4 regions of the Mesorhizobium sp. M1322 genome follow, and region 2 is predicted to be linked to each of the others. Evidence: predicted binding sites of a transcription regulator. Region 2 holds the regulator's gene; each other region holds the start of a gene.

Region 1 (2,201 bases), on a different contig from region 2:
AGCCTGATCACCCATCCGGCGACGACGACGCACAAGAATCTGAGCGACGAGGCGCGTGCCGAACTCGGCATCGGGCCGGGCACGCTCAGGCTGTCCGTCGGCCTGGAGGACACCGACGACCTGCTCGAAGACATCGAGCAGGCTTTGAAAACCGCCAGATAGGGATATACGCACCAGGCGGCGGCGCTCTCATCGTCAAAAGCAGGCGCGGTCAGGCGCCCGACGGGGTCTCTTCCAATTCCGCAACGGCGCTGGTGTGGATGGTCATGGTGTTGCCGCGCCAGTCGACGGCACCGCTGAGCCAGCCGCGCGCCCAGATGGCGGGAAGCATCACGTCCCGCGCAATCATCGCCGGGACCATGCGCAGCGACAGGTGCCAGCCCTTGGCCGAGGCGAGAGCGCATTCCGGGAGATAGGCGGCTACGAGAACGGCGATGGCGGTCGCCGACAGGCTGAAGCCGGCGCCGGCCGCAGCAACCAGCGCAAGCGCCAGCGGCGCCGCCGCTCCGATCAGGATCTCGGGTGCGAAGAACAGCGGGAAGGTGACGCGGCGCAGGCGTGCCCAGCGGGCTTGGCGCGACCAGATTTGGTCGAGCGTGCGCAAGCCGAGCGGCTGCTCGAAAGGCGAGGCGACGAGATTGACGCGCAGTCCAAGCCCGTTGACCAGCTTGGTCGCGGCGGCATCCTCGGCGATCTCGGCGGCAAGCGCACGGATGCCGCCATTGGCATCGAGCATGGGCTTGTTCCACAACATGCTCTTGCCTTGGGCGAAACCGAGGCCGAGCGCCTCGCCGGTATATTGCCAGCGCGCCTGCAGTGTGTTGAGGAAAGCGCATTCGACCTCCGCCCAGAACCCGTCCGGCCGCGAGCCGATCGGCGTCGAGCAGACAAGGCCAGTATCGGGCCGCCATGCCGCCATCAGATGCTGGACATAGTCCCTCGGCATCAGGACGTTGGAATCGGCAAGGATGACCCAGCGGTGGCGCGCGGCCTCCCAGCCCTTCACGCAATTGTTGAGTTTCGGATTGCCGCTGATGCGGTCGTCGCCAACGAGCAGCCGGGCCGGCACGGCCGGAAAGCGAGCAATCGCATCGGTGATCGGCCCGACCACCGGGTCGTCGGCATGGGCAACGCAGAAGATGAGCTCATAGCGCGGCCAGTCGAGTGAGAAGGCACGATCGAGCGTTTCCTCGGTAAACGGCTCGACGCCGCGCGACGGCACGACGATCGACACCGGCGGCGCCTTGCCGGCTGGCGGCGCGATCCTGCCAGGTCGCTTCAGCTTCAACGAAGCGAGCAGGATGCTGGCGAGATTGACAAGAAGCAGAGCTGTGGAAAGCAAGGCGGCTGTGACTGTCAGTTCCATTGATATCTGGTCACTCCAGAAAAAACCGGCCGCATGAAAGCCGTTTCAACAGTTCGACAGAATGCTGAGTCGCCCTCCCTGCACACCATCATTGTCACGTGTCACTTAAATGACATTGTTCTTCGCCACCTGCGCGCAAAGGAGTCGGGCAATGACGGGAAGCACCCCGTTGACCAAACTGCGGAGAGCGTCGAATGTTCCGTCTGCATATTGTGGAGTAATTTATGTACAGCGCCGTCACGCGCAACATCGAAGTACAGGTCAGGCCGTTCTATCTGGAAGATCGCTCCGACCCGTCGGAGAACCGCTATGTCTGGGGCTACCAGGTGACCATCGACAACCAGTCAGATGAATTCGTGCAGCTTCTGTCACGCTATTGGCACATCACCGACGGCACCGGCCGGGTCGAGGAGGTGCGCGGCGCCGGCGTTGTCGGCGACCAGCCCGAACTCAACCCCGGCGACAGTTATCAATATACGTCTGGCTGCCCGCTCTCGACGCCGTCCGGCATCATGGTCGGCCACTACACGATGCGCAACAAGCGGGGCGAGACGTTCGACGTCGCCATCCCCGCCTTTTCGCTCGACCTGCCGGGCTCGCGGCGGACGGTGAACTGACGCTCACTTGGGTTCCTCGCCCCCGCAAAGCGGGGGAGAGGTGGCCCGGCGAAGCCGGGACGGAGAGGGGGACGACATTCGCGAACCCAGAACCGGCAAGAGAATGGGCGCAAGACTAACAATGGCAAGGACACATCAAGATTCCTTGAACAGCGAATTCCCAGCCGCCGCGAAGACCCCTCTCCGTCCCGGCTTCGCCGCGCCACCCCTCCCCACTT
Region 2 (2,201 bases):
CGATCCAGGGCATCACCGATTCCCATGCGCGCGCCATGTTGTGGTCGCCGATCACGCCGCAGACGAATATCGCCTTCGCCGACATTCTGGAACGCGAGTTCGGCATCCCGGCCATCATGGAGAACGACTGCAACATGATGGCCGTGGCGCTGCGTTGGCGCGACCCGGATCGCTACCGCGACGATTTCATCGCCATCCTGCTCTCGCACGGCATCGGTATGGGGCTGGTGCTGAAGGGCGAACTGTTCACCGGCACCCATTCCTCAGGCGGTGAATTCGGCCACATGATCCATCGGCCGGGCGGCGCGCTTTGCCGCTGCGGGCGGCGTGGCTGCGTCGAGGCCTATGCCGGCAACTACGCCATCTGGCGCAACGCAAGGCAATTGAGCGAGAACGCCGAGCCGGTCGCCGATGTCAGCGACGCCGAGATGCGGGCACTGGCGGCCCAGGCGCGCCAGACGGACGGACCGGAGCGCGAAGCCTACCGCAAGGCCGGCGAAGCACTCGGCTTCGGGCTCGGCAGCCTGTTCGCGCTGATCGATCCGGCGCCGGTCGCCATGGTCGGCGCCAGCGCTGCCGCCTTCGACCTGATCGAACCGGCCCTGCGCGAGGCCATCGCCCAGACCGCCGGCGGCCAGCATTCGGGTTCGATTTCCTTCGACACCGAGCCGAACGAACTGCCGCTGATCCGCGAAGGCTGTGCCATGCGGGCGCTGAGCTTCGTCGACCAGGAGATTTTCGCGCCGGGCATCCAGGCGCGAGCCGGCTCGGTCGGAAAGAACGTGGCTTGAATTCGAAGGCAGGGATCGCCGGATCGCGACTTGGGGTGCGTTGATTCAGGTCAGGCCGAGTCGAGAATGGTGGGTTCCGAGAACCGGAGCGGAGCGTACTTTTGGGTACGTGATGAGCGGAAGCGCAGGAAGCCGCCGGTCGCAGGCCGGCATCACCCTGAATATCAGCTAGTCTTCCCTGATCGCATAGCCCGCGCCGCGGATGGTGCGGATGACATCAGGCATGCGACCATTGTTGACCGCCTTGCGCAACCGTCCGACATGGACGTCCACCGTGCGCTCGTCGATGTAGATCGTCTCGCCCCAAACATTGTCGAGCAACTGGCTGCGCGAGAAGACCCGACCCGGGTGCCGCATCATGAATTCGAGCAGCCGGAACTCGGTTGGCCCGAGCCGGATCTCGCTCTTCTTGCGATAGACCCTGTGCGATTCGCGATCGAGCACGATGTCGCCGACCTTAAGCACGCTGGACAGCACTTCCGGCTTGGCGCGGCGCAGCAGCGCCTTGACCCTGGCCATGAATTCCGGCGTGGAGAACGGCTTGACCAGATAGTCGTCGGCTCCGGTGGAAAGGCCGCGCACCCGATCGCTCTCCTCGCCGCGCGCGGTCAGCATGATGATCGGCAGCCGCTCGGTTTCCGGACGCACCCGAAGGCGCCGGCAAAGCTCGATGCCGGAAACCGCCGGCACCATCCAGTCGAGCACCAGAAGATCGGGCACGTTTTCCTGCAGCCGGATTTCGGCCTCGTCGCCGCGCGTCACCACCTCGACCTGATAACCCTCGGATTCCAGATTGTAACGAAGGAGGACGCCCAGCGGCTCTTCATCCTCCACCACCATGATGCGCGGCGCGATCATCGGCCGGTCACTCCTGTCATGTCGCTGGCGCCGACATCATCGTTTCGTCTAGCTTCGGGCGATCCGCCGGCAATTGCTGCCCGGTCACGACAAAGTAGGCGTTTTCGGCGATGTTGGTGACATGATCGCCGATACGCTCGAGATTCTTGGCGCAGAACAGAAGATGCGTGCAGGCGGTGATGTTGCGCGGATCCTCCATCATGTAGGTCAGGAGTTCGCGAAAAACCGCCGTGTATTTCACGTCGATCTTCTGGTCATCGGCGCGCAGTTCTTTCAACGCGCCGGCATTGCGCGACACATAGTGCTCAACCACCCCGCGGAGCTGCACAAGAACGAGATCCGCCATCGCGTCGATACCGTGCGACAGATTACGCGGCGTGGCGCTCTGCCCGACTGCGCTGACCCGCTTGGCTATGTTCTTGGCCAAATCGCCGATGCGCTCGAGATCGCCGGCCATGCGGATTGCGCCAACCACGGCGCGCAGATCTTGCGCCATCGGCTGCCGCTTGGCGATCAGCGTGATCGCGCTATCGTCGAGTTCGCGCTGCCGCG
Region 3 (2,201 bases), on a different contig from region 2:
CGAGAAATAGCCGTGTATGTTTTCCTCGGCCATGACGTAGGTGCCCCAGGGCGTGACGCCGCCGGCACAATTGTTGACGGTGCCGAAGACCTTCGTGCCGGTCGGATCGGCACTGGTCTTGACCCGGTCGTGGCCGGCGACGGGGCCGGACAGTGCCATCTCGGTGTTGGAGGTGACGCGGCGATTGAGCTTGCCGTCGCGCACCACCTGCCATTTGCCTGATACCTTGCGGATTTCGACGATGGTGCCGCCATGCGCGGCCATCTCGATATCGACCTGTTCCTTGCTCAGCGGCGCCTGCTTGGCCTCGCCATCGACGATGGTGACAAGGCCCGGGAACATCAGATGCGGATTGGTGTATTCGTGGTTGACCACCAGCAGGCCATGCTCGGCCGAGCCGTCGATCGGGATATAGCCGACATAGTCGTTATTGTAGCCAAACTGTCTTTCCTGGGCCTGCGTCGACTGTTTTGTCGGATCGAATTCCGGCGAATCGGCAAACAGCGGATCGCCCCAGCGCAACAGCACGTCGGCGTCATAGCCGGCGGCGACATGATGCTTGTCGTCGACGCCTGCCTCGACCTCGTCGAAGCTGAAGGCCGAGCCGGCGGCGGCGCGGGCATTGTCGGCGAGGATCAGCGCGAGCGGGCTGACGGTAGCAGCGATGGCGGTTGCCGCGAGCGATCCCTGCAGGAAACCACGGCGCGAGAAGCGCGCGGCGATGATCTCGCCCATCGTCTGGTTGGCTGTGGGATTGGCTCCTGGCCCATCGTTTTCCTCAAGCAAGCTGGTGCGGAAATGAGCGTTTGGAGAAAGATGTCCGGTCGAGCGATGTTCAGTCATGGGGGCCTGCCTCTGGCTTCTTGGGATGGCTGGAGCGTGTTGCTTGACTGACCGCGTATCGCCGGGAGATCACAGTTTGATGACGTTGCCGGCCAATTTCCAGCCCCGATTTCGTGTCCAGGATCAGTCCCGCTTGACCGCGACCGGCGCTTCGGAAACAAGATCCGCGGCAGGCGCGGAAGCACCGCTTCGAGAGGGACAAAAAGTGAGTTTTTGGGGACTGGGGCAGCTCGGCATTTCAACGGTGATCTTCCTGCTGGCGGCGACGGCGGCGAAGCAATGGGGACTGGCGCCTACCCTTGGCAAGATCGTTTTGACGCTGGCGCTCTATTCGGCGGGCAATCTGATCATGCTGAGGCTGATCCGTGAATTCGGCATGTCGGTATCGTTCAGCCTGTCGGCGGTGATCCAACTGGTGTCGGTGAACGTGGTGGCCCTGGTGTTCTTCGGCGAGCGCGTCAATGCGTTGCAGGCCACCGGCATCGTGCTCGCCGTCGCAGCTGTGGCGCTGATCACACTCGGACCCTATCTGCAAAAATTGTAATTACGCATGACCCCGAAAATCGGAGCCGATTTTCGGAAAGGATCATGCGCAAAAAATTAAAGTGCTACAGCGTCCTTTGCGCGTTCAAAAGGACGCGCGGCGCTGTAGGACGATTGGGCCGATGAAGAATACCGCAAGCAAGCTGCTCAACTGGATCGAATTCCCGGTGCTGCTGGCCGGACTGGTCATCGCTGGCGGACTGTGGGGGTTCGAGGAACTGATGGAGGTGGCGCGAGACACTACGCCGCACGCCTTCGACACAGAAATCCTGCTCGCCTTCCGTGAAGCTGGCCAGCCCGACAATCCGATCGGACCTCTGTGGCTGGAAGGGGCGATGCGCGACATCACCAGCCTCGGCAGCGCCAGCGTGCTCGTGCTGATGACGGCGGCGGTGATTGTCTATCTGCTGCTGATCCACAGGCCGGGACCAGCGTTTCTCGTTTTCGTAGCAGTGGCGGGCGGGCAGGCCCTGTCGAGCACGCTGAAGCTCGGAATCGACCGGCCGCGCCCCGATCTGGTCTCGCATCTCGCCGACGTGGCATCGCTTTCGTTTCCGAGCGGCCACGCGATGCTGTCGGCGGTGACATATTTGACGCTGGGCAGCATGGCGTCGCGCTTCCTGCCTGGGCGAACGACCAAGATCTATGTGCTGGCACTGGCGGTGCTGACGACCCTGCTGGTCGGCATCAGCCGCGTCTATCTCGGCGTTCATTGGCCATCCGACGTGCTGGCCGGCTGGTGCGCCGGCTTCGCCTGGGCGATGCTGTGCTGGCTGGCCGCATGGGCGCTACAGCGATGGCGCGGGCAGACCGTC
Region 4 (2,201 bases), on a different contig from region 2:
GTAACGAGACTGATGTCCGGCTGCTCGGCAAGGCGCGCCATCAGCGCGTCTTGCAGATCGGCCCGATGAGCGACGAGATAGGGCGCCTGCCAGCGCCTTTCGGCTGCTTCGCCAAGCGGCACCCGCGCCAGCTCGCGCAGCGTGGCCGCCTCCTTGAGCACGACCGCCTCCGGCCGCACCGCTGCCGGCAACAGCCGGTCGAGCACGCCGAGCTGGCGAAGGATGCGCGTGGCATTGGGTGAGAGCTGGATACCGGCGCCGGCCGCTTCGAGGCGCGGTGCCTGTTCGAACAGCCGCACCAGATAGCCGCGCTCGGAAAATGCCAGCGCCGCAGTCAGTCCGGCGACTCCGGCTCCGGCGATAACGACCTGCCGGGACCGGGTGTCGTCCATGGGGATGGCGTGCGCGTCAGGCGGCCTGGTCGATATAGAGGCATCCCGCAGGCTGCGTTTCCGTGGCCTTCAGCTTTGACGAATAGCGATAAAGCGTCGAGCAATAGGGGCAAACCTTTTCATTGTCGTCGCCCATGTCGAGAAAAACATGCGGATGGTCGAAAGGCGGGTTGGCGCCGGTGCACATGAATTCCTTGACGCCGATGTCGATCGCTGCATAGCCCGCATCATTCTGGAAATGGGGAATGGAACCGCCTGCCATCGTCGTCTCCTACATTTGCCGCATGACCCATGCGCAAAAATCAAAATTCCACCGCGTCCTTTGCGCGTCCAAGGGCGGGCCGCGCTGTAGCCTGGATTGCATCTGTATCATAAGCTGTCTCTTTGCAAGATCGATGAAATCAAACTGTCGTAAAAGCCTGTCACAGGATAAGCTAAGCCGGTTAAGGCATGGTCCGAAAACCGAATTCGGTTTCGCTGGGGATCATGCGTAGCTTAAGAGTGATAGAGCGTCCTTTGCGCGTCCGCAAAGACGCGCGACGCTGCGGCCAGCGGGTGCGAAACGAGCAGGAACCATGAACGAACTAAAGCCGGTGCAGAACGAATTCACCACTGTCGAGGTGGCGAGCCCAGAGGGCGGCAACCCAGATCGCTTCGTCAACCGCGAGTTTTCCTGGCTGCAATTCAACCGCCGCGTCCTCGAGGAATCGCTGAACGCCAACCATCCGCTGCTCGAGCGGGTCCGCTTCCTGTCGATTTCGGCCGCCAATCTCGACGAGTTCTTCATGGTCCGTGTCGCCGGTCTCGCCGGCCAGGTTCGCGAAGGCATCAAGCTGAAGAGCCCGGACGGCCGCACCCCCGAACAACAGCTGGAACAATTGCTGCGCGAGGTCGAGCGCCTGCAGGAGGACCAGCAGAAGAGCCTTTCCGCGCTGATGCTGCTGCTAGACAAGGAAGGCATCGAGAGCATCAGCCGCGATGCGCTGACCAAGGACGAGAAGACCTGGCTTGAAGATCATTTCCAGGAGCAGGTGTTTCCGGTGCTCACACCGCTTTCGATCGACCCGGCGCATCCGTTCCCGTTCATTCCCAATCTCGGCTTCTCGATGGCCCTGCAACTGCGCCATCGCAGGAATGGCGAGGAGATGAGTGCGCTGCTGCGTCTGCCGGTGGCGCTGAAGCGTTTCATCCGCTTGCCTGACCGCAAGCGTCATGTCCGCTTCATTCCGCTGGAAGAGGCCGTCGGTCTCTATATCGGCAAGCTGTTCCCCGGCTATGAAGTTAAGGGCTCCGGCACATTCCGCATCATCCGCGACAGTGACATCGAGGTCGAGGAAGAATCCGAGGATCTCGTGCGCCTGTTCGAGACGGCGCTGAAGCGCCGCCGCCGCGGCTCGGTCATCCGCATCGAATTCGATAAGCTGATGCCGGCCGAACTGCGCGAGTTCGTCGCCGGCGAGCTTGGCGTCTCGTCGAGCCGCATCAGCGTGCTCACCGGTCCGCTGGCGCTCAGCCAGATTTCCGAGATCGTCGCCATCGCCCGCGACGATCTCAAGTTCACCCCCTATAATCCGCGCTTTCCCGAGCGCATCCGCGAGCACGGCGGTGACTGTTTCGCCGCCATCCGCGAGAAGGACATCATCGTTCATCACCCCTACGAATCCTTCGACGTGGTGGTGCAGTTTCTGCGCCAGGCGATGGCCGACCCGGAAGTGGTGGCGATCAAGCAGACGCTCTATCGCACCTCAAACGACAGCCCGATCGTGCGCGCTTTGGTCGACGCGGCGGAGGCCGGCAAGTCGGTGACGG

What was found. Region 2 encodes PhoB, which activates phosphate uptake and scavenging genes when phosphate is short. Its sites were predicted from a motif close to TGTCATNNANCTGTCAT; they were not measured.
Region 1: a site for PhoB is predicted at 1,465-1,481, ahead of NKH12_RS00265 (ceramide glucosyltransferase). Genes of this name have one in related genera too.
Region 3: a site for PhoB is predicted at 912-928, ahead of NKH12_RS18415 (PhoX family protein). Genes of this name have one in related genera too.
Region 4: a site for PhoB is predicted at 789-805, ahead of NKH12_RS02460 (RNA degradosome polyphosphate kinase). Genes of this name have one in related genera too.

The regions. Positions count from the first base shown of each region.
Region 1 covers NZ_JAMYLP010000001.1:52,222-54,422, forward strand. The annotation lists gene NKH12_RS00260 (O-succinylhomoserine sulfhydrylase) at 1-162, shown strand, start outside; gene NKH12_RS00265 (ceramide glucosyltransferase) at 212-1,366, opposite strand; gene apaG (Co2+/Mg2+ efflux facilitator ApaG/CorD) at 1,591-1,983, shown strand.
Region 2 covers NZ_JAMYLP010000025.1:24,702-26,902, reverse strand. The annotation lists gene NKH12_RS12300 (ROK family protein) at 1-791, shown strand, start outside; gene phoB (phosphate regulon transcriptional regulator PhoB) at 960-1,649, opposite strand; gene phoU (phosphate signaling complex protein PhoU) at 1,666-2,201, opposite strand, start outside.
Region 3 covers NZ_JAMYLP010000049.1:16,905-19,105, forward strand. The annotation lists gene NKH12_RS18415 (PhoX family protein) at 1-843, opposite strand, end outside; gene NKH12_RS18420 (hypothetical protein) at 1,049-1,387, shown strand; gene NKH12_RS18425 (phosphatase PAP2 family protein) at 1,509-2,201, shown strand, end outside.
Region 4 covers NZ_JAMYLP010000004.1:22,103-24,303, forward strand. The annotation lists gene NKH12_RS02450 (FAD-dependent monooxygenase) at 1-392, opposite strand, end outside; gene NKH12_RS02455 (zinc-finger domain-containing protein) at 409-654, opposite strand; gene NKH12_RS02460 (RNA degradosome polyphosphate kinase) at 968-2,201, shown strand, end outside.